Regions from separate parts of the Specibacter sp. AOP5-B1-6 genome, predicted to be linked through region 1. Evidence: riboswitches for the same ligand, from Rfam matches in the RefSeq annotation. Region 1 holds a riboswitch; each other region holds the start of a gene.

Region 1 (7,268 bases):
CCTGGGGGCCTACTTCAAGGAAGAGCAGATCCCGGCCTTGTGGCACTTCCTCACCCACGTGGCGGGACTTGACCCCGAACGCATCTTTGTCAGCGTGTTTGACGGGGACCCGGACCGGGACATACCGCGCGACGATGACAGCGCGGACATTTGGGAACGGCTCTTCCTCGCGGCCGGCGTGAGTGCCGACCGGGTGGACCTGCGCACGGAGGAACACGGCAACGCCGTGGGAAACCAAGGCGCACGCATTGCTTTTTATGGCGACAAAAACTGGTGGTCCCGTGGCGGATCCCCGGATGCAACGCCAATCGGTGATCCCTGCGGCCCGGACACGGAGGTCTTCTACTTTTTCCCCGACGTGAAGCATGACACCGCCTACGGCGCCTTTACGCATCAAAATTCCGATGGCGGACAGTTCTTGGAGATCGGCAACTCGGTCTTCATGGAATACCAGCGCAAGCAGGAAGGATTCATCAAGCTGCCCAGACACCAGGTTGACTTTGGCGGCGGGCTGGAAAGGATTGCCGCCGCGGCGATCGACAGTCCCGACGTCTTCAGGACCAGCCTGCTGTGGCCCCTGGTGGCACGGCTGGAAGAGTTGGCGGGCACCTCATATGAAGCACACCAGACAGAGTTGCGCATCATTGCGGACCATGCCCGCGGTGCTATTTTTCTGGCCAATGACGGTGTGCGCCCGAGCAACAAGCAGCAGGGCTATGTCATGCGGCGCTTGCTGCGGCGGGCCATGCGGTTCGCCCACGGGCTGGGCGTGGAAAAGAACTTCCTGGGCACCCTCGTGCCCGTGGTGGTGTCCATGTACGGGGACGCCTACCCCGAATTGGCCGCCCGGCAGCAGGAGATCGAAACCTCGCTCAGCAAGGAGGAGCGCTCCTTCCGCCGCACCCTTGCCAAGGGGCTGCGGGAACTGCGGCGCTTTTCCGCCGAGGGGCAGCTGGGCGGCCAGGCCTTCTTTACCTTGTCGGACACCTACGGATTCCCGGTTGAACTCAGCCATGAAGAAGCCGTTTCCCAGGCCCTGGATGTGTCGCCGGCATGGCGGGACGAGTTTGACCTGCTCATGGCCCAACAACGCGAACGTTCGCAAAAGACCGCCACACTGGGGGTCAAATAGTAGTTGAGTTGTCCGCCAAGGAACTGCTGGCCGGGCCCACGCCGGCAGGTACCCGGCCCCCTTGCTCCCGCGTCATGTTCCGCCACATGGGAGCCCGGGATTTCCCAGCCTCCACGCTTCCTGTGTTAGTTTGCAAGGGAGTAATGAGTGCCAGCGCCAAGCCCTGACTTGCTGGCCGGCAACCCTCTTTCCGGCGGGGTGCCTCGGGTGAATACTCGGCAAACCCAGCTTCCCACGGCTGATGTTTGCAAGCGTGAACCCCCTGCGGCGCCCAAAGCAGGTTCTCCGGCATTGAGAACCGGGCTTGCACCACCGCCACCAGCTCCCGCTTGCAGTCTCGGCCACCTGCACTGAGGAGACACCATGTCCGCGGACGCTTCCCCCCTGGCCTATCGGCTCATCACCGGTCCCGACGACCGCTCGTTTTGTGAGCGCATTTCAACAGCCCTGGCGGAAGGCTATGTTTTGCACGGCGGGCCTGCTGTCACGTTCAACGGCAGCAGCGTCATTTGCGCCCAGGCAGTGATCCTCCCGCAGGCTGTTGCCACCAGCGATGCCGCGGTGGCCACGGCCGTGGATGATCTCGACGCCGAGCTGGAGTTCGACGGCGAGGGCATCGCATGAGCTACGCAGGCGATCTGGCCCCCGCATCGGCGTGGGAGCATGTGGCGGCCGGAGCCGTCCTGCTGGATGTGCGCACCGAGGGTGAATGGGCGCACATCGGCGTCCCCGACACCTCCTCACTGGGCGCCGAACCGGTCTTCATCCAGTGGAACCTGGCCAACGGCACCAACAACCCGCAGTTCCTGGCCGAGCTCCAGGCCGTTGTGCCCACTGACAAGCAGCTGGTGGTGTTGTGCCGTTCCGGCGCGCGCTCCATTGCCGCAGCCGAGGCCGCAACAGCCGCCGGCTACACGGCCTACAACGTCCTTGAAGGCTTCGAAGGCATACAGGACGGCTATGGCGACAGGGTCGTCAACGGCTGGAAAAACCGCAAGCTGCCCTGGCACTGACCCCGCCACAAACAAAGGCGGGCGAACAGCCGGACGCTTGGGCCGCCGTCGTACTTCACCCGCGTGCCAAAAACAGGACACCATCAGCGAAAGCCAAGGGAACAGCAATTGAGCAACTTTAACGAGCACGCAGCCGGCTGGGCCGAAGACACCCAGGCCGTGCGCGGCGGACTTGACCGCAGCCATTTCCAGGAAACCTCCGAAGCCCTCTTTTTAAACTCCGGCTTTGTGTATGAATCCGCCGAAGCCGCCGAGCAGGCATTCACGGGGGAGGTGGACCGCTTTGTGTACTCACGCTACGGGAACCCGTCGGTCGCCACCTTCCAGGAACGGCTGCGGCTGCTGGAGGGCAAGGAGGCGTGCTTTGCGACGGCGTCGGGCATGTCCGCCGTGTTCACCGCGCTGGGTGCCTTGCTGGCTGCCGGGGACAGGGTGGTTGCCTCGCGTTCCTTGTTTGGTTCGTGCTTTGTCATCCTGAACGAACTGCTGCCGCGCTGGGGTGTGGAGACCGTCTTCGTTGACGGGCCCGATCTGGCGCAATGGCGCGAGGCGCTGAGTGTGCCCACCACGGCCGTGTTTTTTGAGTCCCCGTCGAACCCGATGCAGGAAATCATTGACGTGCAGGCGGTGTGCGACCTCGCCCACGCCGCGGGTGCACAGGTGGTGGCTGACAACGTGTTCGCCACACCGCTGCTGCAGCGCTGCGGCGACTTTGGTGCCGACATTGTTGTGTATTCGGGCACCAAGCACATTGACGGGCAGGGGCGGGTGTTGGGCGGCGCCATCCTGGGCTCGAAGGAGTTCATCGAGGGACCCGTCAAGAATCTGATGCGCCATACCGGGCCGGCGCTGTCCGCGTTCAACGCCTGGGTGCTGACCAAGGGGCTGGAAACCATGAACCTGCGCGTGACGCATTCATGCAACAGCGCACTGGCGCTGGGCGAGTTCCTGGAAGCGCAGCCGCAGGTCAGCCGCGTGCTGTACCCGCATCTGCCCTCGCACCCGCAGCATGAGCTGGCCAAAAAACAGATGAAGGCCGGCGGCACGGTGTTGACCTTTGAACTGGCCGAACCTGCCGGCGGCACCACGAAGGACGCGGCGTTTTCCTTGTTGAATGCCCTCCGGATCATCGACATTTCAAACAACCTCGGCGACACAAAGTCGCTCATCACGCACCCGGCCACCACCACACACCGCGCCATGGGGCCCGAGGGCCGGGCGGCCATTGGACTCTCCGACGGTTTCCTGCGCCTGTCCGTGGGATTGGAAGACGTGGAAGATCTCAAGGCCGATCTGGCGGGAGCCCTGGCTGCTATTTAGCGAGCTTGCGCGCCCATGCGGAGAAGCTGGCCACGTCGGCGCCGGACATGATGGCGGCCGGCGGCTCGCTCACGGGGACTACCAGCAGCGCCAGCGCGTCACCGGGGAATGCTGCCATCCATTTGCCCGCCTCGGCGGCCTTGCCGGCAGTTGCCGCCGCATCAACCCCTGCCGCATTGCACAGGAAGACACTCGAGTCGGCCCCGATCGGATCGACGATGCCGACCCGTCCATTGAGCAGCTCCAGAATGTCCGCCTGAAGCATGGTCACGGTGACGTCGCCGGTGCTCAGCTGCACGCAGTGCATCAGCTTGGTGCCCTTGCGTCCGCGCGGCAGGTCCACATCGGTGGCCGTCAGCCCGGCACCCCGCCACGGGATGCCGCCGTCCCTTGGGATGGCAACGGGAGGAAGGGTCGCTGTGGAATCGCGTTTGGTCCAAGAAAACATGCTGCTGAGCCTACGCGGAGTGTGGCCGCCGCGAAAAGGGACGGCGTTTGCGCAATCGGCGGGTGTCCGCGCACCCGCTTTAACCGCGAACGCCGTCCCTTTTCAACGGGGACGGCGGGGCTGCGGGAACAGTCAGTCCTGGAAGTACTCGATCTCGGCACCAATCGTGTTCAGGCGCTCGGCCAGGTCCTCGTAGCCGCGCTCAATGACGTAGATGTTGCGCAGTTCGCTGGTGCCCTTCGCGGCGAGCATGGCCAGCAGAATGCAGGCGGCCGGGCGCAGCGCGGGAGGGCAGCCGATCTCGGCGGCACGCCAGGCCGTGGGACCCTTGATGTCGATGCGGTGCGGATCCAGCAGGCGAACGCCGGCGCCGAGGCGGTTCAGCTCCGTCAGGTAAATGGCGCGGCCCTCATAAACCCAGTCGTGGATGAGCGTGGTGCCCTCCGCGCAGGAGGCGATGACGGCGAAGAACGGCAGGTTGTCGATGTTCAGGCCCGGGAACGGCATGGGGTGGATCTTGTCCGGCGCAGCCTTTAATTCGGAGGGCAGGGTGGTGATGTCCACGAGCCGCGTCTGGCCGTTGCGGGCCATGTATTCGGCGGACTTGAGGTAGCGGAAGCCCATCTGCTCCAGCACCTTCAGCTCAATTTCCATGAACTCGATGGGCACGCGCTTGACCGTCACCTTGGACTTCGTCACGATGCCCGCGGTGATCAGGGACATGGCCTCGATGGGGTCTTCGGAGGGCGCGTATTCAATGTCGACGTCGATGCGGGCCTTGCCGGTGATCGTCAGCGTGGTGGAGCCGACGCCTTCCACCCGGATGCCCAGTCCCTGGAGGTAGAAGCACAGGTCCTGCACCATGTAGTTGGGGCTGGCGTTGCGGATGACGGTTGTGCTTTCGCGGTGCGCGGCGGCCATGATGGCGTTTTCCGTCACGGTGTCGCCGCGTTCCGTCAGCACAAAGGTCCTGTCCACGGTGTCGCTCAACGGCGCCTGCACCTGGTAGAAGCCGTCGTGGGCGTTCACTGTGAGACCAAACTCGCGCAGGGCCTGCATGTGCGGCTCCACGGTGCGCGTGCCGAGGTCGCAGCCGCCGGCGTAGGGGATGCGGTAGGGGTCTTCCTCGTCAAGGAGGGGGCCGAGCAGCATGATGACACTGCGGGTGCGCTTGGCCGCCGCAATGTCCATGGCGGCCAGGTCAAGCACCGCCGGGCGGCGGATCAAGAGGTCGGATTCGTTGAGCCAGGTGCACTCGACGCCGATGGACGTCAGCAGCTCCACGATGCGGTTGACTTCTTCAATGCGGGCCAGCCGGCGCAGGATGGTGGTACCACGGTTCAGCAGGCTCGCGCAGAGCAGCGCCACGCCGGCGTTTTTGCTGGTGTTGACCTCAACGCTGCCGGAAAGTTCGCGCCCGCCGTGCACGCGCAGGTGCGTGACGGCGTTCTTGGCCGCAGCGCCCACGCTGAAGAGGTTGGCTTCCAGCAGCGCTTCCATCCGCTGGATCATCTTCAGGCTCAAGTTTTGTTTGCCTTGTTCCATCCGGGCGACGGCACTTTGGCTTGTTCCCAAGTGGGTGGCCAATTCGCCCTGGGTCCAGCCTTTTTCATTGCGTGCATCTCGCACCAATACGCCAACGGTTTCTGCAGCAACTTGAGTCATAAGACTTTTATATCACAGCATGCATATTTCCTGGCACTTATGTGACCGTTTCGGCATTTTCGCAGGAAATCTCTAAATATTAGCCGTTTCATGCGATAAATTTGATGGGCTAAATAATGGCCGGGCCACTGCTCACTCTAGGGTATCGCGCCCGGGCGGCGCCGCGGGCAACCACGCCGCAGCTTCGGGCCGGAACCCGGGCCCGCGGCTCAGGAGATAGGCTGGCCTGACACGATTTAGGAGACCCCATGGCCCGGAAGTCCACCTCGCAGGATGTTGCCGACCGCGCGGGCGTTTCCCGCAGTGCGGTGAGCTTTGTCCTGAACGGCCGCGCCGACGGCAATATCGCCAAGGACAAGCAGCTGCGGATCCTGGCCGCCGCCAAGGAGCTCAACTACACACCCAACGCCGTGGCCCGGTCGCTGCAAGCCCAGCGCACCCACACCATTGGCGTGGTGACGGACTCGATTGCCGGGGGTCCTTTCGCCGGAAAACTCCTGCAAGGTGCGAGCGCCGCAGCCTTCCATGCCGGATACCTCTTGTTGGTGATTGACACCGAGGGCGAAGACGTTCGTGAAGACAGCGCCTTCAACACCCTGCTCAACCGGCAGGTGGACGCCCTGGTCTTTGCCACCATGAGCCTGCGCGCCCATCATCCCCACTCGACCATGCGCGGTGTACCGGCCGTGCTGGCCAATAGTTTTGACCCGGCCGGCACGTTGCGCTCGATCATTCCCGACGAGGTTGCCGGAGGACGCGCGGCCACCCAAGTCCTGCTCGATGCCGGGCACACCTCCCTTGCCTATCTGTCCGGCACGGGTGAGCTGGTTGCCACCGAACGCCGCACCCAGGGCCTTGACGCCGCCATCGCCGAGGCCGGGCTGCCCGCGGTCGCCGCAGTGGAAACGGGCTGGGAAATCAATGACGGCTTTGCGGCCGCCATGCACCTATTAACGGACGACGCCGGACACTCCCCCAGGCGCGACCGTCCCACCGGCGTTGTGTGCGCCAACGACCGGGTTGCGTTGGGCGTCATGCTCGCCTGCGGACAGCTGGGCCTGCGGGTCCCGGACGACCTGAGCATTGTGGGCTATGACGACGACGAGCCACTCGCCAGAACCACCGTGCCGGGGTTGACCACGGTGGCACTGCCCCACCGCGAAATGGGCGAGCAGGCCATTGAGCTGCTGCTGGCGGACCTGCGCCGCGGGGCAGCGGATGGCCCTGGCGGAACCATTGCCATCCCCTGTCCCGTGGTGATGCGGGGCTCGGTGGCTGCACCGTTCGCATGAGGTGCGCGCGGCAGCTGCTGCCGTCAGCGGGCCGCTGCGGTTAGAGGGCCAGGGCGTGCACCGTGGCCGCCCCGCGAACCTCAAAGTGGGAGGTTGCCGTGGGGTACGCCCGCACGGTTGCGGCCGTACCGCCGTCGGCAAAGACCTCCACGAGCGAGCCGTCCACGAGGATGCGGCCGGCCGGGATGGCCGCAACGACCTGCTCGACGCCGCCATCGACAAAGACCAGTTCCACTGCGCCGCCGGCCACCACATCAAAGGCCCTGGTCGGCACCGGAACGGTGAACGCGGCGGCACCGGATGAGATGACAGCAGCACGCAGGGTGTCCACCTCGGCCACGGGTGCCGAGCGCAACTGCCCGTCGCGGAAGGAAAGCTCGCGCGCATAGGTAAGCACA
Region 2 (7,268 bases), on a different contig from region 1:
AAGTCCGTTTCAACGACATGTGCACGGCCAGGCGCTTCCCGGTCTCCCGCATCGGCGTTGTTGACGCCGCCGGCGGTTCCCTGGACATCCAGGGCTTGTTCAGCGCCCCGTTGGACGAACTGCGCGAAGCACACGAGGGAACCCTGCCGAAGTACTTCGGCTAGTTCCGAAGCAAAAACCCCGGCCGACTCCTCACGAGTTGGCCGGGGTTTTTCCTTTGTGCGGATGTTAGTTGTGCACGGTTGCCATGGCATCGCATTCGCTCCGCATCCGGCCGTACCGGGGGGATGACAGCTCTGCCTGCAGGGCACTGATGATCAGTCCGTCGTCAAGGGCATCGGTTGATGTGGGCTTGTACGTCAACGTGAAACTCAAGCACTGGCGCGGCCCGAGCGTGCGGCCTGAAAGTTCCGCCGCCGTTGGGGTGGTGGCGTACGCCAGGTGGTCGAGGCGGCCGTTCGTCAGTGACCTGGGGAGCAGGGAAATGTCAGTGAGCGTCTCGTCCGTGGCATTCAGCAGCCATGCCGTGAACCTGACGGTTTCCCCCACGGCGGCTTCAGTCCGGTCCGCCAAGTACACCAACGCAACCTCGGGGACATCACGCCGCGACCCAGCCAGTGCAGGGGCAACCAAAGGGGACCGTTTAAAGCTGGCCCCATCCTGTACACAGCTTGCCATGCCATGGTCCTGGTGGTTCTTCACGGCGGCACATTCCATCCACTGGCCGGTCGCAGCGTGTCAGTCCCGTATCGGGCCAACTCCGTGCGGAAAGCCATTGACTCTCAGTGTTAAAGAGTGGCTGGGGCACAAATCATAACGGCGTTTTCCCGCAGAAGTTAAAAGCCGCCCGCCAGTGCGCGTGCCGCCTGCTGGTAGGAGCGGGTGACTCCGGCCTGGGTGAGCTTGGTGACCGGGGAACCAAGTGAATAGATGAATCCGGCAGGCTTGCTGAACGCCAGGAGCCTGAAGTGGACGCCGCCGTCGGATGTTTGCATGGCGGTGAAGGCCTCCTCGCCCAGCGCCGGGTGTCCGGGCAGGGTTCCGTACCCAAAGCCTGCCATCGTTGCCTCAGCCCCGTCGGGGCCTGACATCGTTTGAGGTTCCACCGTCCACACCACTTCGCAGGGCACCGGCAGTCGAAGGCGGCCCACCCCAAAACCGCTGACGACCCGGGCGCCAACAATTGCCCGGGGAGGCGCCGTGACCTGCAGGCCGGCACGCTGCTGGATCTGCCAGGTCATGATGCCTTCGGCCAGGGCCGCAAAGGCCTCGGCACCGTGCCCCACCAGGATGGTCTTGTCCACGTGGTCAAATCCCTTGGGCCACTCCACCGCACCGGCAGGTTTTTGCGCCGCCAGCCGGGTCAGGCCGAGGCAGGGATAATCCAGGCGGCCGCGGTCAGCTTTTGGCAACACGTGCACTCCATTTCAAGGCGGTTTGTTGTTTCTTGGGCAGGCCGTCCACCACAAGGTCGTAGGAATCCTCCAGCATGTCCAACACCATGTCCGCGTCCACCGCCGTGCAGTCCACGGTGTTCCAGTGCCGTTTGTTCAGGTGGTAGCCCGGGACGATGCCCGCGTGCGCGGTGCGCAACTGCGCAGCCAGCAGCGGATCGCATTTCAAGCTGATGGACAGCGCCGGCACGTTGAGGTCGCCCAGGGCAAACACCTTGCCTGTGCGTTGTTCGCCGCCGCTGCTGGCCCTGACCTTGAACACGCTGAGTTCGGGCCCAAAGGGGAAGTCCTCGTAGGCACCGGCCAGGGCCAGCGCGGCCGCACGCAAGGATTCCGCATTGAGGCTCATGGCTGCGTCCGTGCTTCTTCGCCGGCCGCTGCGGAGCCGGACGCTGCGGCGCTGAGCACTGCGTAGCTCAGCATCGCGAACTCCCCGTGCTTGCTGGCGGCGCTCAGCTTGAGCCTGTCGGCCCCCACATTGCGCGGCAGCAGCGGCGCCCCGCCAACCAGTGCGGCCGGGGCGATCGTGACGACGAGTTCGTCCAGTGCCCCAAGATCCAGGAACTGCCCGGCCAGGTCGCCGCCGCCAACCACCCACGCGTCCAGGTCGCCGGCGGCATCCTTGATCTCGTCCAGCACATCGGCGACAGGACCGTTGACGAAGCGCACATCCGCCCCTTCAGGCACGGGCAGCGTCCGGGAGGTGAACACGTAAGTGGGCTTGCTTCCGTAGTACTGCTGCCATTTGGCGGGCTCGGCCAGCAGGTTCTCCGCCTTGAGAACCCATTCGTAGGTGGAGGAACCCTCCACAAAGACGCCCATGGTGTCCATGAATCCCGCAATGTCCGGCCCGTCCGTGTCGTCAACGGCAAAGAGCCAGTCCAGCGAGTGGTTCCGGTCCGCCAGATAGCCGTTCAGCGTTGCCGCCGTGTAGTAAACAATGCGCGTCATGGCATCAACGCTACCCGTTGAAGAGCCCGGCGGCACGTGCCGGTTCCCCAGCCGTCAGGCTATGGAGTGGCCAGGTAGTCCTCGAGCAGCACAACCTTGAGTCCGGCAGCCTTTTGCGCCTGCAGAAATGCGCCAAGGTCGTCCGGGAACTCCGGCCGGAAGTGCATCAAGACAATGTCCCCCGGCCGCAGCCCGGCCCCGATCTGATAGTCCATGCCACCGGCGTTCGCCTTGGCTTCCCAGTCAATGATCGCCTTCATGCCGCACTCCGCCACGGCCTGTCGGATGGCCTGCGTGTAGGGCCCACCGGGTGGCCGGAAGAACATCGGCCGACGTCCGTACTGCTGCTCCTCGTAATCGGCCATGCCGCAGATCTCTGCTTTTTGCTGTTCGTAGCTCAACTTGATGAAACCCAGGTCGTGGGTCATGGTGTGGTTCTCGATCAAGTGCCCGGCCGACACATATTTTTGGTAATACTGGGGATCGCCCGCAACGAATGTGTGCGCCAGAAACAGCGACGCCTTGATGCCGTTCTTCTCCAGCAGCGCCAAATCCGAGTCCCTCTTCAGGGCGCCGTCGTCAATGGTCAGAAACACCACCTTTTGCTCGGTGGGCACCTTGGTCAGCACAGGGGCCAGCCCATTTTCGATTGGCGGCAGGACGTAGTCCGGCACGAGCCCGTCGAGGGTGCTGACCCTCCCTGTCACCGGATCAGTCACCGGATCGATCGCCGGCGTGCTTGCCGGAATGTCCGACGCCGGGGCCCCCGTCGGGTCCGCCGAGGCAGTTTTCGCCGTGCTCGGCGGGGCTGGCGTGGCAGACGGGCCTGACGCGACTGGCGTGGCAGACGGGGCCGTCGCCGCGCTGCTGCCGGCATCCCCTGCGCTTGCCGCCGGAAGGGCTGGGTCCCCGCCCAAGCTGGTCGTTGCGGCGACCCACCAGAAACCGGCGACCATCAGGGCAACGGCCACGGCGAGTATCAAGAACCCCATCCAGCGTGCCCGGCGGCGCGAATGGTCAAGATGGTGCGGCATGTCTTCCTTCTGGGCGTTCAGCATCGACTGTCAGGAACGGTGCGCGGGCATTGCCGCGATGGTTTGATCATAATCTGGCTGACGGGTCCTGCGCGTCACATGCGGCAAACAATTTTTGCGGGGCGTTGCCGGACGCTAGGCTGACACACATCCCATCCAGAGCGGCCGAGAGACCTGGCTTGTTGACGCCGCAGCAACCCTCCAACGCCCGCCGAATTACTTCGGCAGGCCAAGGAACGGTGCTACCGCCAGAAACGATGGAAAGGAATCCACTCGTGTCTTTAAATACCACCCACATCCGCACCAGCCATGCCGGTTCGCTGCCCCGCACGCCCGCCCTGCTCGCCGCCAATAAGGTGAAGGAAGCCGACGGTGCCACGGCGGAATTTGAGTTGCTGCTGCAGGAGTCCGTCGTTGACGTGGTGGCACGCCAACAAGCCGCCGGCATTGACATCGTCAACGATGGCGAGTTCGGCCATGCCATGTCCACCGCCGTCGATTACGGCGCCTGGTGGTCCTACTCCTTCGCCCGCATGGGCGGACTGGAGCTGGACGCGGACCAAAAATGGGCTCTCGACCCCGTCGAGTCGACGCCCGGCAACATTGCCCTGACGGGCTTTGTGCACCGCCGCGACCGCACCATCTTTGCCGAGGCCTACAACGACCCCGCCTCCGGCATCTTCTCCGCCGGCGCAAAACTGTTCCCCAAGTGCACCGGTCCCCTGACCTACACCGGGCACGACGCCGTCGCCTCCGACATCAAGAACCTCACCACCGGCATGGCCCGGGCAGGCGTCGAGGAAGGTTTCGTCGCCGCACTGTCTCCCGGCAGCGCCTCCCGCATCTCCAACGAGCACTATGCCACGGAGGAAGAGTTCATTTACGCCTGCGCCGATGTGTTGCGTGAGGAATACACTGCCGTCATCAACGCCGGGTTGACGCTGCAGATCGATGACCCCTCGATCGCCGAGAACTGGGATCAGATCACCCCGGCCCCCTCGATTGAGGACTACCTGAAGTTCACCCAAATCAGGGTTGAGGCGTTGAACTACGCACTGCGTGGATTGCCGCAAGACCAGATCCGCTTCCACTTGTGCTGGGGGTCCTGGCACGGCCCGCACACCACAGACCTGCCGTTCCCCGAGTTGGTTGACACCATGCTGAATATCAACGCGGGCTCATATTCCTTCGAGGCAGCCAACGTCCGCCACGAACATGAGTGGAAGATCTGGCAGGACACCAAGCTGCCCGAGGGCAAGTCGATTGTGCCGGGCGTCGTCTCGCACGCAACAAACGTGGTTGAACACCCGCAACTTGTGGCCGACCGCATTGAACGCTTTGCCTCGGTGGTGGGGCGAGAAAGCATCATCGCTTCCACTGATTGCGGACTCGGCGGCCGCGTGCACCCGCAGATTGCGGCAGCCAAGCTGGCGGCACTTGGCGAAGGTGCGGCACTGGCCAGCAGCCGGCTCTGGAAATAATCCCCGCTGCCGCCAGCGCAGTGCGGCTACAGGCCCAGTGCGGCAGCCTCGATTTTGGGGCAGGTGTCCATGACGACATCCAGGCCGGCGTCCACTGCCCGCTGTGCCGCCGCCTCGTCGATGACACCCAGCTGCAGCCAGACGGCCCGGGCGCCCACCGCAATTGCCTGGTCAACCACGTCGCCAACCCTCGTGGAATTCACAAAACAGTCAACAACATCAATGCGGCCCGGGATCTCCGCCAGTGTTTTATAGCCCGTTGCGCCGTGGACGTCGTCGCCCTTGAGGCTGACCGGGATGATCTCCTGGCCCAGGTGCTGCTGCAAAAACAAGGAAACGCCGACGGCGGCGCGGCGGGGATTGTTGGAGAGTCCAACCACCGCCCAGCGGCCCGGCGTTGTCAGCAGGCGGCGAATGGTTGCGGGGTCGTTTACATGTGCCATGAGCTGAGCTTATGCCGTCCCTGCAGAGGTCGGCCAATTGAATTGTTACGCTTCGCGAACCGCTGCACGTCCGCCAATTTCTGTCGGTCCGGTGCCGGGCCCTAGTCTGAAGGTGACCATCCCGAGCGGCTGAGAGATCTGGCTCAACGACGCCGCAGCAACCCTGGTCGGCCCCCTTTGTGGGTGTCGATACCGGCAGGGTGCTACCGCCAGGACCGATGGAGTGTTGCCATGTCTGCTTTACTTTCGCCGCCCACACCAGTCTCAGCCTCAGCGTCCCCGCCAGTCTTTGATCCGCGGGGCACGGCCGCCATGCCGGTGTCCTTTCATGAGCTGGGCCGTTCCTTTGGCTCCGGGGCCGGCACCCACACGGTGCTCCGTGATGTTTCGTTTGACGTGCGGGCCGGGGAGATTGTTGCCCTGCTCGGACCCTCGGGCTGCGGGAAATCCACTCTTCTGCGTGCCGTGGCCGGGCTCGATGCCCCGAGCACCGGCGCCGTGTCCATCGACGGAACCACCGTGTCCGGCATTGATGCGCGCTGTGCCGTGGCATTCCAGGAGCCCCGCCTGCTGCCCTGGCGGACGATCGCCGGAAACGTGGCGATTGGTGTGCCCTCCGACGCGGACGCCACCCGCAGCCGCCGAGCGGTGGAACAACTGCTGAAACTGGTGGGCTTGTCGGATTTCGCCGGGCACAGGCCTCGGGAGGTTTCCGGCGGCATGGCACAACGGGCGTCCCTGGCCCGCGCCCTCGCCCGCAATCCCGGCGTTTTACTGCTGGACGAACCCTTCGGCGCCCTGGACGCCCTGACCCGGATCACCATGCAGGACCTGCTGCTGGATGTGCACGCCGCCGAGCCCGCAACCGTCCTGCTGGTCACCCACGACGTCGATGAGGCGCTGCAGCTGGCCGACCGCATCATCCTGCTCGGACCGGACGGAACAGACCGCCCAGGGTCCACCATTGTGCGCACGGTCGAAGTGCCCGGCCCGCGCCCCCGCGCCCGGGCGTCAACAGAACTGGCCGGCCTGCGCAGTTCGCTGCTGGCCAGTCTCGGCGTCGACGGCCACTAGCCTCCCCATTCGAGCGCACCTGCACTCCTGCGCAGCTGCGCTTCACACACTTTCACCACCGCAACCATTTTTAGGACCCTCATGCCTGTTTCACACTCTGTCAACCGCCGTTCCTTCCTAAGCGTCGCCGCCGCTGTCTCCGCTCTGGCCCTGGCCGGCTGCGCCGGTGAAAACGCAGCCACCGACGCAGCCGGCAATGGCGGCGGGTCCGGCACACTGACCATCGACTTTGCCACCTACAACCCGTTGAGCCTGGTCATCAAGGAAAAGGGTTGGCTGGAGGCGACCCTGGCGGACAAGGGTGTCACCGTGAAATGGCTGCAGTCCGCAGGTTCAAACAAGGCCAACGAGGCGCTGCGCGCCGGTGCCGTCGATGTTGGATCCACGGCCGGCTCCGCCGCGCTGCTGGCCCGCGCCAACGGATCCCCCATCAAGACCATCTCCCTGTACTCCCAGCCGGAGTGGGCGGCACTGGTCACCGGCAAGGGCTCGGCCATCACCTCGGTCGCCGACCTCAAGGGCAAGTCCGTGGCTGCCACCAAGGGAACCGACCCGTACTTCTTCCTGGTCCAGGCGCTGGAGGAAGCTGGGCTGAGCACGAAGGACGTGACAGTGGAGAACCTCCAGCACGCCGACGGCCGCGCAGCCCTGGCGAACGGTTCCGTGGATGCCTGGTCCGGCTTGGACCCCATCATGGCGGCCGCCGAACAGGAAGGCGCCACGCTCTTCTACCGCAATCTGGATTTCAACACCTACGGTTTCCTGAACGCCACCGAGTCGTTCCTGAAGGACAAGCCCGAACTGGCACAGACCGTTGTGGACGCCTATGAA
Region 3 (7,268 bases), on a different contig from region 1:
CGACGCCGCGCGTGAAGCGGGACTGGAGCCGCTGCTGGATGCGCTGTTGGCAGACCCGTCCAGATTCCCCGCCGTCGAAGCGGACGCCTTTGTCGACAACGCCCGCGGAGTGGCCAGCGCCGACGACGCACTGGCCGGCGCCCGCGCCATCTTGATTGAACGGGCCGGGCAGGACGCCGTGCTCGTGGGCGGGCTGCGCGAGAAGCTCTGGAAGACCGGTCGGCTGCGCTCCTCGGCGAAAGCCGGAAAGTCCGTGGACGGCGAGAAGTTCAAGGACTACTTTGACTTTGCCCAGCCTCCGCACACCCTGCCCAGCCACCGCGTGCTGGCGTTGCTGCGCGGCGAAAAGGAAGGTGTGCTCTCACTGGATTTGGCCGAGGCCGATCCCCGGGACGCAGACGCACAGGCCCAGGCGCGTTCCCGCTATGAAAGCGCCGTGGCCCAGTCCCTGGGCATTGCCGAATCCGGGCGTGCGGCCGACACCTGGCTCATGACCAGTGCGCGCCTCGCATGGCGCACCCGCATCCTGACCCGGCTCTCGGTGGACCTGCGGGTGCGGTTGTTCCAAAGCGCGGAAGAGGAATCGGTCCGGGTATTTGCCGCCAATCTGCGTGATGTGCTGCTTGCCGCGCCGGCCGGAAACCGCGCCACCCTGGGACTTGACCCGGGGCTGCGCACGGGCACCAAGGTCGCCATTGTCGACGGCACCGGCAAGGTCGCGGCCACCGACACCATCTATCCCCACGCCCCGGCCAAGCGCTGGAACGAAGCCCTCGCCACGCTGGTGTCCCTGGCGCAACGACACAACGTTGAACTGGTGGCGATCGGCAACGGCACGGCCAGCCGGGAAACCGACAAACTGGCGGCCGAACTGGTCGCCGAACTCAAGCGCGTGAGCCCTGGCCAAAAGGTCACGAAGCTGGTGGTGTCCGAGGCCGGGGCCTCGGTGTATTCCGCCTCCGCACTGGCGAGTGCCGAGCTGCCCGGCATGGATGTGTCCCTGCGCGGGGCCGTGTCCATTGCGCGGCGCCTGCAGGATCCGCTGGCCGAGTTGGTGAAGATCGACCCCAAGTCCATTGGTGTGGGCCAGTACCAGCACGACCTCACCCCGGCGAAGCTTGAACGTTCCCTGGGTGCCGTGGTGGAGGACTGTGTGAACGCCGTGGGCGTGGACCTGAACACGGCCTCTCCCGCGCTGCTGGCGAGAGTGGCCGGCGTCGGCCCGCTGTTGAGTGAAAACATCGTGGCACACAGGAACGAACACGGGCCCTTCACCAAGCGCCGCGAACTGCTCAAGGTTGCCCGGCTTGGCCCGAAGGCCTTCGAGCAGTGCGCCGGGTTCCTGCGGATCACCGGGGGAGCGGAGCCGCTCGACGCCTCCAGCGTCCACCCGGAGGCTTATGGGGTGGCGCGCAAGATCCTGGCCGCCGTTGGTGCTTCGACGGCGGAAATCTCCGGGGGAGTGGGCGCTGCGGGTGCCGTTAACCCGGGCGAATTTGTCGACGGCAGTTTCGGCCTGCCGACGGTGCAGGACATCGTTGCCGAGCTGCAAAAGCCCGGCCGCGACCCCCGCCCCCGCTTTGAAACCGCCACCTTCACCGACGGCATCGAGAAAATCACCGATCTGCGTCCGGGCATGATCCTGGAAGGAACGGTCTCCAATGTGGCGGCGTTTGGCGCCTTCGTTGACATTGGCGTGCACCAGGACGGGCTGGTCCACGTCTCGGCCATGAGCAATTCCTTTGTGTCCGATCCGCATGCAGTGGTCAAATCCGGCCAGGTGGTGCGTGTGAAGGTCCTCGAGGTGGAGCCCGAACGCAAGCGCATCTCCCTGACCCTGCGCCTGGACGACGAGGTGGGGGCCGGTGCCAAGACGGGAAATTCCCAGCCCGGGAAGCCCGACGCCGGCTCCCGGACTTCCGGACGTCCCTCGCCGAAGGGCGGCGCTGCCGATGCGCGCGGACGAGGGCAGGGCCGGCAGCCGGGCTCCACCCAGGGCTCCACCCAGAGTTCCAACCGGGGTGCCGGGGCGCAGGGCCGCCCCAACCCGGCAGTTCGGTTGGCCAATTCAGCCGCGCCGTCGGCCAACACCGCCATGGCCGAGGCGCTGCGCCGGGCAGGACTGGGCAAGTAAGTCCACAGCCCGGCGGCAGGGGGCGGGCGCTGGAAGGTGCGTGTCCGGCGTCGTCCGTGGTTGTTGACTGCATCAACTGCTTCCCGCTCCGCAGTTGCATGCCCAGTCCAGACGGAATGGCCCCGAAACGGCAAGCGGTCATCCGGTTGTTCAGCCGAAGCCACCTTTTGGGCCAAAAATCAAGCAGTTCTTCGCTTAAGTCATAAAGTTGTCACAATCTTGCGGCATTGCGGGGTTTCTTCCACACTGGATGCAGGTCATGAGTGTCAGCGCACAGCCCCGGCTTGCTGACCGGCAACCCTCCTTCCGCGGTGGGGTGCCCCGGGTGAGGACCTGGCATCGAACCGACCGGTTGCGGTGCAAGCGCGGGCCATCGATTTCAAGGCCCTTCCGTGCAGTCTGCGCCGGAGGGTTTTGTTGCAGGCCTCTAGTGTGAAGGATTCCATCCATGAGTAACGGTTGGTCATTTGAAACCCGTCAGATCCACGTAGGCCAGCAGCCGGACGCCACCACCGGTGCGCGGGCCCTGCCCATCTACCAGACGACGTCGTTCGTGTTCCCGTCGGCCGAAAGCGCAGCCGCACGGTTTGCCCTTGCCGAGCTGGAGCCGATCTACACCCGCATCGGCAACCCGACCACGGATGCCGTGGAGCAGCGCGTTGCCAACCTGGAAGGCGGTGTCGGTGCCCTGCTGCTCGCCTCGGGCCAGGCCGCAACGACCTTCGCCATCCTCAACGTGGCCGAGGCCGGGGACCACATCGTCTCCAGCCCGAGCGTCTACGGCGGCACGTTCAACCTGCTCGCGCACACGTTGAAGCGGCTCGGCATCGAGGTCACGTTTGTGTCCGACCCCGACAACCTGGACGAATGGCGGTCCTCCGTCCGCCCGAACACGAAGGCATTCTTTGGCGAGACGGTGTCCAACCCGCGCCAGGACGTCCTGGACCTGGAAAACATCAGCACCATTGCCCACGAGGCCGGTGTGCCGCTGATCGTTGACAACACCCTGGCCACCCCGTACCTGCTCCGTCCGCTGGAATGGGGCGCCGACATTGTCATCCACTCGGCCACCAAGTACCTGGGCGGGCACGGCACCGCCATTGGTGGCGTGATTGTCGACGGCGGCAAGTTTGACTTCGCTGCCGACCCGGAGAAGTTCCCCGGCTTCAACACCCCGGACGAAACCTACAATGGGCTGGTGTTTGCCCGCGACCTCGGCGTCGGCAGCGCCCTGGGCGCCAACCTGGCCTACATCCTCAAGGCCCGCGTGCAGCTGCTGCGGGACCTGGGCTCCGCCATCTCACCGTTCAACGCCTTCCTCATCGCCCAGGGCATCGAGACGTTGAGCCTGCGCGTTGAACGCCACGTCAGCAACGCCGTGACAGTGGCCGAATGGCTTGAAAGCAATGAAAATGTGGAGGCCGTGGCCTACGCAGGAATCCCCTCCAGCCCCTGGTTTGAGCGCGGACGCAAGTACGGGCCCAAGGGCATCGGCGCCATCGTCTCCTTTGACATCAAGGGCGGTGCGGAAGCCGGCAAGCGCTTTGTTGACGGCCTGGAGCTGCACTCCCACGTCGCCAACCTGGGCGATGTGCGATCCCTGGTCATCCACCCGGCGTCCACCACGCACGCGCAGCTTTCACCCGAGCAGCAGCTTGCCGCCGGCGTGCGCCCGGGACTGGTGCGGCTGTCCGTGGGCCTGGAAAATGTTGCCGACATCATCGCCGACCTTGAAGCCGGGTTCCGCGCCGCAAAATCGTCCGTGAGCTGAATGAGCCGCGTGACAAAGACGGCAGCGGAGCGCAACATGGTGACCCCCGAGATTGAAACCAGCACACCCGAGCCGGCCGGCAGTTCCTGGTCGGCCGCTGTTGGCCAGGGCGGCGGGGTGCTGCGTTCGGTTCACATCGGCGCACTGCCGCTGGAAGCCGGGGGCGTGCTGCCCTCGGTGACCATGGCCTTTGAAAGCTGGGGAACGCTGAACGCCGCCGGCGACAACGGCGTGCTCATCCAGCACGCCCTCACCGGAAGCACCCATGTCAGCCGCGGCGATTCCGAGGAAGACGGCTGGTGGGAAGGCCTCGTGGGCCCCGGCGCCGTGATCGACACCGACAAATACTTTGTTGTGTGCGCGAACATCGTCGGCGGCTGCTACGGCACCACCGGCCCGTCCAGCATTGCCGGGGACGGCAGGCCGTACGGTTCCCGCTTCCCGTTCGTGACCATCCGCGACTCCGTCCACGCCGAGGCGCGCCTGGCCGACGCCCTTGGTGTCAGCTCCTGGCACGCCGTCATTGGCGGATCCATGGGCGGCGCGCGGGCGCTGGAGTGGGCTGCCACGTACCCCGGTCGTGTGCAGCGCTGCGCCGTGGTGGCGTCGTGCGCGGCCAGCACCGCCGAGCAAATTGCCTTCGCCCAAGCTCAGGTGCTGGCGATCCGCCAGGACCCGAACTTTGCCGGCGGGGACTATTACGACGGCGCAGCCCCCATCTCAGGCTTGGGGCTCGCCCGCCGGATTGCCCACATCACCTACCGGTCTGAAACGGAGATGGAGTCGCGCTTTGGCCGCAAGGCCCAGGACGACGGCGGCACCATCAGCCACGGCCGGCTCGGAACCGACGCCGTGGGCAGGTACCAGATTGAAAGCTATCTGGACCACCAGGCCCACAAACTGGCGGGCAGGTTCGACGCCAACAGCTACATCGCCATCACCGAGGCGCTCATGAGCCACGACGTCACACGGGGCCGCGGCACACTCGAGCAGGCCCTGGCCGTGACGGGCGGCGTTGAATTTCTGGTGGCGGCGGTCAACAGCGACAGGCTGTATTTTCCGGCCCAGTCGGAAGCCTTGGCGGCAGCACTGCCGGGAGACGTGGACGTTGCCCGGATTGATTCGGGCATTGGCCACGACGGCTTCCTCACCGAAGTGGCTGCCGTGGGCCGATTGCTGCAGGAGTCCTTCTTCACGCCTTAAGCATTTGGCCCGCTTAGCCAACTGGCCCACAGTTGTGGTTTCTGAATCAACCTAAATAGGCTGATTCAGCAACCATAACTGCGGGCCAGTTGGCTTGGGGTTTAGAAGTTCTTGAAGATTGCCTCGCGGTGGACGGCGTACTGGTCTGCCGTCACCTGGCCGTTGCGGCGGGCGGTGTCCAAGGCGTCAAGCTGGCGCTTGAGCTCCGTCTCCGCCTGCATCCGCTCGTTGGCGAATCCGGTGGTCTGGTGCCCATGGGAATTGTCGTAGTTGCCCAGCGGAACCCCATTGAGCAGCGTCCCCACATACGGGACATTCGCTGTTGGCTGGTGGGCAACCCCAACCCTGCCAGCCTGGTTGGTCTGCGCGTATGGGTTGGCTTGGGCTGCCCGCTTCTTGCGGGCTGCCGCCTTGACGAAGGAACTGATGAGCACGATGGCGATGAACACCAGCACAAAATACGGCCGAATGTTGAATGACGCGGAAGAAGACGCAGCGACACTGCCCTCTGCAAGTGACCCGAGCATGACTGGCACAACACACCTCTTCTTCGTAGGGCGCGAAACTGACTGCACCTGCTTCCATCCTAGTCGTGAAAGCAGGCAACAATCGGTTGCTTTGGCGGCGGGCTAGGGCTGGGGGCCGAAAATCGGTCCGGCGGTGGGACGCTTGGCGGTGATGCCATCGCCGGAGGACTGGTGCCGCAGCCGACGAAGCACCCAGGGGAACAAGAATTCCCTGGCCCATACAAGGTCTTCGGCCCGGGCCACCTGCCATTTTTGCGGCGGCAGCGGCTTGGGCTCAAGGGGCACCAGCGAGTGCCTGATGTTCAACGCCTGCAGCACCATGATCGCAATTGTGTGATGGCCCAACGGGGAGAAATGCAGTCTGTCACCGGCCCACATTTGAGTGTCGCCGAGCTGGCGCAGTGACCACATGTCGCCGACGACGGCGTCGTGCCGGGCGGCGATGGTGCGCAGATTTTCGTTGTAGATCGCCACCCGCCCACGGACCATGCCCAGGACTGGGGTGTCGCGGATGTCGGGGCCGTTGAGCAACAACACGGTGGCCCCGGCCGCCGTCATCTGTCCCACGGCAACGTCGAGTTGTTCGGCCAGGGCGTCGGGGTCAGAGCCGGGGCGGATCAAGTCGTTGCCGCCGGCCGAAATGCTGATCAGGTCTGGTTTGAGCTCCAGCGCCGGCTGCAGCTGCTCGCCAAGTATCTGGCCCAGAAGGCGGCCGCGGATGGCGAGGTTGGCGTATTTGAAGTCTTCGGAGCCGCGGTTGAGCTCCTCCGCCACACGGTCCGCCCAGCCACGGTTGCCTCCGGGGCTGCTCGGTTCCGGGTCGCCAATGCCTTCGGTAAAAGAGTCGCCCATGGCGACGTAGCGGTTCCAGGGATGCGGTAGCAAAGAATCATTCACCTACCCATACTGCCCGGTAGGCACCCATTTCCGCCACCCCGGTTTTTTGGGCCCGGCCCGATGCATGGAAAGATGGAGGCATGAGTGAAACCCCCACAGTCCTTTGGTCACGTCCCGAAAATGAGCGTCCCGGAACACCTCTTTTGGTGATTTTTCACGGCTATGGCGCCGATGAGGCGGACCTGTTCTCGCTGGCATCCCAGCTCCCTGCAGACTTCACGGTGGCCTCTGTCCGGGCGCCGCTGCAGGCCGGCCCCGGTTACGCCTGGTTCCCGCTGCGCAATGATCTGAGCTATGCGGTGACGGCCGTGACGGAGGCCGCGTCCGCCGTCGAACTTTGGCTTGAGAGCGTGCGCACCAACCACACCTCCGTGAGCCTGCTCGGGTTCTCGCAGGGCATGTGCCTGGCCACCTCGCTGCTGCGCCACCGGCCGGACAACTATGCCGCCGTCGTTGGGCTGTCGGGCTTCGTGGTTGACGCCGAGGGCGATCCGTACTTCGACGACGCCGCCGTGGCCGCGCGCAAGCCCGACGTTTTCTGGGGCCGCGACCAGGCCGATCCCGTCATCCCCGAGTTTGCCATCGAGGCGACCAACACGTGGATGCACGGGCATGTGAAGCTGACGAAGGTGCTGTACACGGGCATTCTGCACGGCATCAACGCCCAGGAAATCGGGCATGTGGGGGAGTTCCTGCAGTACAAGGTTTTGAATGCGGTGAACGCAAAGTAGCCGCA
Region 4 (7,268 bases), on a different contig from region 1:
CTCTTCGTCCGCGCTGGCCCTGCAGTTGCAGGACGGGCTGCCCGGCTCGTGGATCATTGACACTCCGGGCATCCGGTCCTTTGGCCTGGCACATGTGAACGCCGACAGGATCCTGCAGGCCTTCCCCGACCTGCAGCCCGGCACCGACGACTGCGAACGCGGCTGCAAGCACGACAGCGTCGCCGTGAACTGCGGGCTGGACCCCTATGTGGCGTCCGGGAACGCGGGCGACGCCGGACCTGCCCGCCTTGCGTCGCTGCGCCGCCTGCTGGGCACCAGCGACAGGACAGAAGGCCGCGCCGAGGCGAAGGAACTGGGCATCTTCGAGTAGTCCCCACCGGCCCCCTAACCTCGTTCCTCGGCAAGGGATCCCTGCCGGCGTGGGCCCATCCACCGGCACCTTAAGCTCGTTCCTCGGCCAGGGATCCCTGCCGGCGTGGGCCCATCCACCGGCCCCAGCTGTCCCAAGCTGCGCACAACCGGCCCCCGCTGTCCTAATCTGCGTGGAACTCGCCGCGGTTGTGCCGCAAAACTGTGTTATGCGGCACACCCGCAGTGGGTTCTGCGCAGCTTGGAACATTTGGCCAGCTGCCCGCGGCTCAGTTGGCTTCTGCGCACGGCTAGGCGCTTGCAGGATGCCCAGGCGCCACTGCCCGTGAACTTGTACGCGCCACTCACAGCGGGTGGTGCGCATGAGTTTTGGTTCGTCACCGCATATACACCACTGAGCTCCAGTTGTGCGTATAAGTTCACGAAGGTGGCGCTGACGGGTGTTTGCGCCAAATCGCGATAGCGTGAAGCGTATGACGATCGAACCCCAGACGTACAACGATGACCTCCGCCTGGCACATGTCCTGGCCGACAGCGTCGACTCCCTGACGATGTCCCGCTTCAAGGCCCTCGACCTGGGTGTTGAAACCAAGCCGGACCTGACCCCCGTGACGGACGCAGACAAGTCCGCAGAGGAGTCCATCCGCAGCCAGCTGGCCCGGGTCCGCCCGCGCGACGCCGTGCTGGGTGAGGAGTTCGGCAGCAGTGGACACGGTTCCCGCCGCTGGATCATCGACCCGATCGACGGCACCAAAAACTTCGTCCGCGGCGTCCCCGTCTGGGCCACGCTGATCGCCCTCGTCGATGAAGGCGTCCCCGTCGTTGGCCTCGTCAGCGCGCCGGCCCTGGGCAAGCGCTGGTGGGCCGCCCAGGGAACCGGCGCCTACATGGGCAAGTCGCTCGCGGCAGCCACCCGCATCCGCGTTTCAAACGTCGCCGAACTCAAGGACGCTTCCCTGTCCTACTCGTCACTGAGCGGCTGGGCCGAGCGCGGCAACCGGGACGAGTTCATCTCCCTGACCGACGACGTCTGGCGCACCCGGGCCTACGGCGACTTCTGGTCCTACTGCATGGTCGCCGAGGGCAGCGTTGACATTGCCTGCGAGCCCGAACTGAACCTGTACGACATGGCCGCACTCGTCCCGATCGTCACCGAGGCCGGCGGGCGCTTCACCTCGCTCGAGGGCGCCGACGGCCCCTTCGGCGGCAACGCCCTGGCCACGAACTCGATCCTGCACACAGAGGTGCTGCACCGCCTCAACCCCAACTGGGATGACCTGCTGGGCTGACCCCAACCAAGAAGCACAGGTGAGTTAAGAACGACGGCGTCCTCCCGCCGTCGTTCTTTTTGTCCGCCTGGCGCGGGGCTGCTTCGGGCGAATGCGGGCGCCCGTTACGCAACGTAACAAATGCGCCGTCGGAATTCTTGGGCTAACCTTTTGGGCATAGGTCACGAGTGCCAGCGCTAAACCCCGGTTTGCTGGCCGGCAACCCTCCTTTCGCGGCGGGGTGCCCCGGGTGACGACCTGGCCAGGCCGGAACGGTCATGGCAAGCGCGGACTCCTTGGCACCCCCAAGCGTCCTTCCGTCGAAGGAAACATTCATGAGCAACGCCCTGTTTGAGGAAACACTGCTTGAGAACACACAACTGGCGGAAACCTCCCTTGCCAGCCGCCCCCTGCTGCCTGTCGTGGGCCAGGACCTGCCTGCCCCGCTGATCCAGGGCGGGCACGTGCGGTATGCCAATCTTGACTATGCAGCATCGGCGCCGGCCATTGAAGAAGTGGCGGCACACCTGAACGAGGTGCTGCCGTACTACGCCAGCGTGCACCGGGGCGCCGGCTTCGCCTCCCAGGTAAGCACGTCGGTGTATGAAAACGCCCGGCGGATCGTTGCGGACTTTGTGGTGGCCCGCCCCGACGACACCGTGATCTTCACCCGCAACACCACAGACTCACTGAACCTGCTGGCCGGGTGCGTGGCAAGCATCCTCAAGCAGCAGGGCTATGCGGAGGGCCGCGCCAACGTCCACGGCGAGGTGCTCTACCTTGACATCGAGCACCACGCGAACCTGCTGCCGTGGCAGGCTCTGCCGCACCGCTCGGTGGTCGCCGCCGATTCCATTGCGGCCACCCTTGCACGGGTGGAAACCCAGTTGCGTGCCGGCAATGTGCTGCTGTTGGCTGTCACGGGTGCCTCAAATGTCACGGGCGAGGTGCTTCCCGTGGACGAGCTGGCCGCGCTGGCGCACCGCTACGGCGCGCGCATCGTGGTGGATGCTGCCCAGCTGGCACCGCACCGCCGGATCGACCTGTCCGCCAGCGGCATCGACTACCTCGCGTTCTCGGGCCACAAGCTCTACGCACCGTTCGGCGCCGGAGTCCTGGTGGGCCGCCCCGACTGGCTCGACGCCGGCACGCCCCATCTGGCCGGCGGCGGCGCCGTAAAGGACGTCAAGCTCGAGTCAACGCGCTGGACCGAGGGCCCGGCCCGCCACGAGGCCGGCTCCCCCAACGTGCTCGGCGCGGCCACGCTGGCCAAGGCCGCCACCGCCCTGGCCGCCCTCGACGCCAACGACTGGCACACCCACGAACAACTCCTGCGCAGCCACCTGGTCGCCGGACTGTCCGCGCTCGACGGCGCCACCGTCCACACCCTGTTCAGCGACGCCGACACCCACCCGGACTGCGGCAGCATCGGCGTCGTTAATTTCTCCGTCACCGGGTACGACGCCGGACTGGTTGCGGCATACCTGTCGGCCGAACATGGCGTAGGCGTACGCGACGGCAAGTTCTGCGCCCACCCGCTGCTGAACCGTTTGGGGCTGCCCGCCGGTTCACTGCGAGCCAGCTTTGGGGTCGGTTCCCGTCTCGAGGACGCCCAGCGACTGCTCGACGGCATCAGCACGCTGCTGCGGGACGGGCTGGGCTGGGACTACGTGGTCGACGCCGGCCGCTGGGTCCCAGCCGACGACAACCGCGTCTACCCCGGCTGGGCGCCAAACACCCCGGGCACGGCCGGTGCCGCCCCCTGCACCACCGACCAATAAACGCTCGATCACATACGGGGGCGTTTCAATCCTGCCAGCGGGCACCAGGCCTGCCAATAGCCATTAGAGAGAGCGAGGGTTGGGTAGAGGGTAAAGTTGAACGGCACCAACGCACAACACCCCAGGAGCGAACATGGCAGGCACCGGCGGACCGGTCTTCGACGCCGAACGGCGCCAACGCATGGCAACAGCCTTCCTTGAGGGCGGTGGCCACTACCACAAGGTCCGCCCCGGCTACCCGCGTGAATCCCTTGACTGGCTGACCGAAGTCGCCGCGCACCCCCTTCATGACGTCCTAGACGTGGGGGCCGGAACGGGCAAGTACACCCAGTTGCTTGCCGGGCGCGGCTGGACCCTGACCGCCGTCGACCCCTCGGCCGACATGCTCGCTCAGCTTTCCCACGCTGTCCCGCAGGCCACCGCGCTTGTGGGCACGGCCGAAAACCTCGAACTGGCCGACTCCACCATGGACCTTGCCATAGTCGCCCAGGCCTGGCACTGGTGCGATCCCCTCACGGCCAGCACCGAGATTGCCCGCGTGCTGCGCCCCGGAGGCACCCTCGGGCTGGTCTGGAACCAGCTCGACGTCGGACTCCCCTGGGTGCACAGGTTGGCCCGCATCATGCACGCCGGTGATGTCCACAAGCCCGACTTCCGCCCCACCCTCGGCCCGGAATTCGCGCCCGCCGAGCCCCACAACACCCGGTGGGGCCAGACGCTGACCCCCGAGGAGCTCATGGAGCTGGCCAAGTCGCGCAGCTACTACCTCAAGGCCTCGGAGCAGGTCCGCGCCAAAGTGACAGCCAATCTGCGCTGGTACTTGTTTGAGCACCTGGGCCACGTCCCCGGCACCGAACTACAACTTCCCTATGTGACCCAGACCTGGCGCACCCGGAAGTTGTAGGCCGTCCCGTCAGCAGGAACCGGCGCCCCAAGAACCGCACCTCGACAACGGCAGCCCAAAAAGCATATGATTTCGGCATACCTACAAAATTGATTTAGGCACTTCGAAGGGTTGATTGTGCTCGAGACTGCCACAACCGGGAAAAAGCCGCTGCGCAAACCGCGCGGCGGACTGCTCCTGCTGCTGGGCCCTGCCTTTGTGGCCGCCATTGCCTATGTCGACCCCGGCAATGTTGCAGCCAACCTCACCTCGGGTGCCAGCTACGGCTACCTTCTGGTCTGGGTCCTGGTGGCGGCCAACGTCATGGCCATGCTCGTTCAGTACCAGTCGGCCAAGCTGGGCGTGGTGACAGGCAAGTCGCTTCCGGAAATTTTGGGCGAACGGTTCACGACACGCAGCCGGCGGCTTTACTGGGCACAGGCGGAACTGGTCGCCATGGCCACGGACCTGGCCGAAGTGGTTGGCGGGGCCATCGCCCTCCACCTGCTGTTTCAGCTGCCGCTGCCGGTGGGCGGGCTGATCGTGGGACTGGCCTCCATGGTTCTTCTCACGGTGCAAAACCGCCACGGCCAGCGGCACTTTGAACGCATCATCATCTTCCTGCTCGTCATCATCACCATCGGTTTCCTTGCCGGGCTGGTGCTCAGCCCGCCCGACCCGGCGGGCGTGGCCGCCGGCCTGATCCCCCGCTTCGACGGCTCGGGCAGCGTCATGCTCGCGGCCGGAATGTTGGGGGCAACCGTGATGCCACACGCCATCTACCTGCACTCCCAGCTGGCCAAGGACAGGCACCCCGACGCCCGCAGCACCCCGGCAGGGCTGCGCAGGATCATCAAGGCCACCCGCCTTGACGTGGTGCTGGCCCTCATTTTGGCCGGCGCCGTCAACATTGGCATGCTCCTGCTGGCCGCCTCAACCCTGGGCGGGATCTCCGGAACCGACAGCATCGAGGGCGCCCACACGGCCATCGTCAACAGTCTGGGGCCGGTGATCGGCGTCGTCTTCGCCATTGGCCTGCTGGCCTCGGGGCTGGCCTCCACCTCGGTGGGCGCCTATGCCGGGGCCACCATCATGAACGGCCTGCTCAAGGTGCGGATCCCGCTGCAGGCCCGGCGCCTGGTCAGCCTCATCCCGGCAATCGTCCTGCTGTCGGTGGGCATTGACCCGACCTGGGCGTTGATTGTGAGCCAAATCGTGCTCAGCTTCGGCATCCCGTTCGCCCTCATCCCGCTTTTGCGCCTGACGGCCAGCAAGCAGCTCATGGGCGAGCACCGGGACGGCCTGGCGCTGCGGCTGGCCGCCCTCGTCAGCGTGGCGCTCATCGTTGCCTTGAACGCCCTGCTGCTGTGGCTGACCTTCACCGGGCAGGGCTAACAGGTAGGCTGGGAGTGTGAAACAAACTGCCACCTCCTCCAGCATCGAAGACTACGTCAAGGTCATCTATGCCTATACGGAATGGCAGGACAAGCCCATCACCTCCTCCGCCCTGGCCACCCGCCTCGGCGTCGCGAATTCATCGGTGTCGGAGATGGTGCGCAAGCTCAAGGACCAGGGCCTCGTCGACCACCAGCCGTACAGCCCCATCCACCTGACCGAGCGCGGCCTGGCGCTGGCCCTGTCGATGGTGCGCCGCCACAGGCTGTTGGAAACGTACCTTGTGCGCGAGTTGGGCTACACCTGGGATGAGGTCCATGACGAGGCTGAAATGCTTGAGCACGCCGTCTCCGAGCATTTCATCGAGCGCATGAGCACCAAGCTTGGCCACCCCGCCCGCGACCCCCACGGCGACCCCATCCCCGACGCGCAGGGCCGCATCACGATGGCACCCTCGCACCGCCTCGACGAGCTCGACGCCGGGCACACGGGCCGCGTCAGCCGCATCAGCGACCACGACCCCGGGCTTTTGCGCCACCTGGAGAAACTCGGCATCGGTCTCGACACGGAACTCGGCATCCTGGGCCGGCTCCCCTTTGTGGCCGGCTTCCGGGTGCGCCTCCTTGATTCCACGCACGACGCCGGACCCTTGACTTTGGGTGACGAGGTCGCGGCCTCGCTGTGGCTGACATCGGTGGGAACCCACGCTGACTGTGCCGTGCAGGAGTTGACCGGCGGCTCGCTGATGAGCCGCCACACTGCACCCCGCTAGGATCGCCGATTCGGCCGTTCCAGGAATCGTGTCGCCCCGAATTGCGCCACAGCCAGTACGGCCATGGCGATGCCGAGGCCCGTTGAGCCAACACTGAGCAGTGCCGCGGCGGCTGCCAGGAACAGCACCAGTGACAGCAAGCTGACAAGCTGCCCATTCAAGCGGCGCTCACTGCGCGGAGCCAGGAAGACGCCCCAGAACACCACAACGACGCCGGGAATCCCCAGCCCCAGGATCAAGTTCCACGGGCTGTCCTGCTTAAAGCCCCAAAACAAGAACGCTGCCACCATGGCAACTTCCAGGGCAAAGCCCAGAAACTTGCTGGCAACGTCCACCACAGGGGTCAGTGTTGCCAGGTCAATGCGTGCGGCTTTCGCGTCCGCGACTCTGCGACGTCCCACTGTTCCCCATCGCCCCTAGTCGAGATCTGTCATGGCGGCACGATCCCTGCGCAACACAAAGCGCTGGACCTTGCCGCTGGGTGTTTTTGGAAGTTCGGCAACAAAGTGGATCCGCCGCGGGTAGGCATGGGCGGCAAAGCCCGTCTTGACCAGCTGCTGCAGTTCGGCGACCAGCGCAGCCGATGCGGCCCCGGACTCGCGCAGCACCACAAAAGCTTCCAAGACCTCACCGCGAATTTCATCCGGCGTGCCGATGACGGCAGCCTCCGACACGGCAGGATGGGTCACCAGCACCGATTCCACGTCAAAGGGCCCGATGCGGTAGCCGGCCATGATGACGACGTCGTCATCGCGTGCCGAAAAGTAAATGTAGCCGTCTTGGTCCCGGCGTCCGGCGTCGCCGGTGATGTACCAGGTGCCGTCAGCACTGTAGCGCTC

Evidence for each region. Region 1 has a riboswitch for S-adenosylmethionine ahead of ACT3TS_RS10720 (DUF1737 domain-containing protein). Riboswitches for the same ligand answer to the same signal wherever they lie in the genome.
Region 2: linked by a shared signal. The riboswitch ahead of ACT3TS_RS11135 (cobalamin-independent methionine synthase II family protein) and the one ahead of ACT3TS_RS10720 (DUF1737 domain-containing protein) in region 1 are both predicted to bind S-adenosylmethionine.
Region 3: linked by a shared signal. The riboswitch ahead of ACT3TS_RS00810 (bifunctional o-acetylhomoserine/o-acetylserine sulfhydrylase) and the one ahead of ACT3TS_RS10720 (DUF1737 domain-containing protein) in region 1 are both predicted to bind S-adenosylmethionine.
Region 4: linked by a shared signal. The riboswitch ahead of ACT3TS_RS10395 (aminotransferase class V-fold PLP-dependent enzyme) and the one ahead of ACT3TS_RS10720 (DUF1737 domain-containing protein) in region 1 are both predicted to bind S-adenosylmethionine.

Annotation. Positions count from the first base shown of each region.
Region 1 is NZ_JBQSVT010000017.1:53,128-60,395, reverse strand. It holds gene ACT3TS_RS10725 (alanine--tRNA ligase-related protein) at 1-1,132, shown strand, start outside; SAM riboswitch class IV at 1,272-1,392, shown strand; gene ACT3TS_RS10720 (DUF1737 domain-containing protein) at 1,496-1,756, shown strand; gene ACT3TS_RS10715 (rhodanese-like domain-containing protein) at 1,753-2,145, shown strand; gene ACT3TS_RS10710 (O-succinylhomoserine sulfhydrylase) at 2,254-3,465, shown strand; gene ACT3TS_RS10705 (hypothetical protein) at 3,458-3,913, opposite strand; gene ACT3TS_RS10700 (UDP-N-acetylglucosamine 1-carboxyvinyltransferase) at 4,046-5,578, opposite strand; gene ACT3TS_RS10695 (LacI family DNA-binding transcriptional regulator) at 5,827-6,870, shown strand; gene ACT3TS_RS10690 (GH32 C-terminal domain-containing protein) at 6,911-7,268, opposite strand, start outside.
Region 2 is NZ_JBQSVT010000018.1:57,987-65,254, forward strand. It holds gene purL (phosphoribosylformylglycinamidine synthase subunit PurL) at 1-164, shown strand, start outside; gene ACT3TS_RS11110 (hypothetical protein) at 229-702, opposite strand; gene ACT3TS_RS11115 (DUF1990 family protein) at 837-1,415, opposite strand; gene ACT3TS_RS11120 (MmcQ/YjbR family DNA-binding protein) at 1,399-1,803, opposite strand; gene ACT3TS_RS11125 (dihydrofolate reductase family protein) at 1,800-2,405, opposite strand; gene ACT3TS_RS11130 (polysaccharide deacetylase family protein) at 2,465-3,439, opposite strand; SAM riboswitch class I at 3,589-3,703, shown strand; gene ACT3TS_RS11135 (cobalamin-independent methionine synthase II family protein) at 3,715-4,920, shown strand; gene ACT3TS_RS11140 (CoA-binding protein) at 4,947-5,363, opposite strand; SAM riboswitch class I at 5,477-5,588, shown strand; gene ACT3TS_RS11145 (ABC transporter ATP-binding protein) at 5,595-6,437, shown strand; gene ACT3TS_RS11150 (aliphatic sulfonate ABC transporter substrate-binding protein) at 6,519-7,268, shown strand, end outside.
Region 3 is NZ_JBQSVT010000001.1:160,955-168,222, reverse strand. It holds gene ACT3TS_RS00815 (Tex family protein) at 1-2,134, shown strand, start outside; SAM riboswitch class IV at 2,390-2,506, shown strand; gene ACT3TS_RS00810 (bifunctional o-acetylhomoserine/o-acetylserine sulfhydrylase) at 2,583-3,905, shown strand; gene metX (homoserine O-acetyltransferase MetX) at 3,915-5,108, shown strand; gene ACT3TS_RS00800 (hypothetical protein) at 5,210-5,635, opposite strand; gene ACT3TS_RS00795 (SGNH/GDSL hydrolase family protein) at 5,738-6,487, opposite strand; gene ACT3TS_RS00790 (alpha/beta hydrolase) at 6,613-7,263, shown strand.
Region 4 is NZ_JBQSVT010000016.1:88,697-95,964, reverse strand. It holds gene rsgA (ribosome small subunit-dependent GTPase A) at 1-331, shown strand, start outside; gene hisN (histidinol-phosphatase) at 804-1,619, shown strand; SAM riboswitch class IV at 1,779-1,892, shown strand; gene ACT3TS_RS10395 (aminotransferase class V-fold PLP-dependent enzyme) at 1,934-3,379, shown strand; gene ACT3TS_RS10390 (class I SAM-dependent methyltransferase) at 3,513-4,283, shown strand; gene ACT3TS_RS10385 (Nramp family divalent metal transporter) at 4,401-5,657, shown strand; gene ACT3TS_RS10380 (metal-dependent transcriptional regulator) at 5,674-6,429, shown strand; gene ACT3TS_RS10375 (DUF2568 domain-containing protein) at 6,426-6,830, opposite strand; gene ACT3TS_RS10370 (AMP-binding protein) at 6,846-7,268, opposite strand, start outside.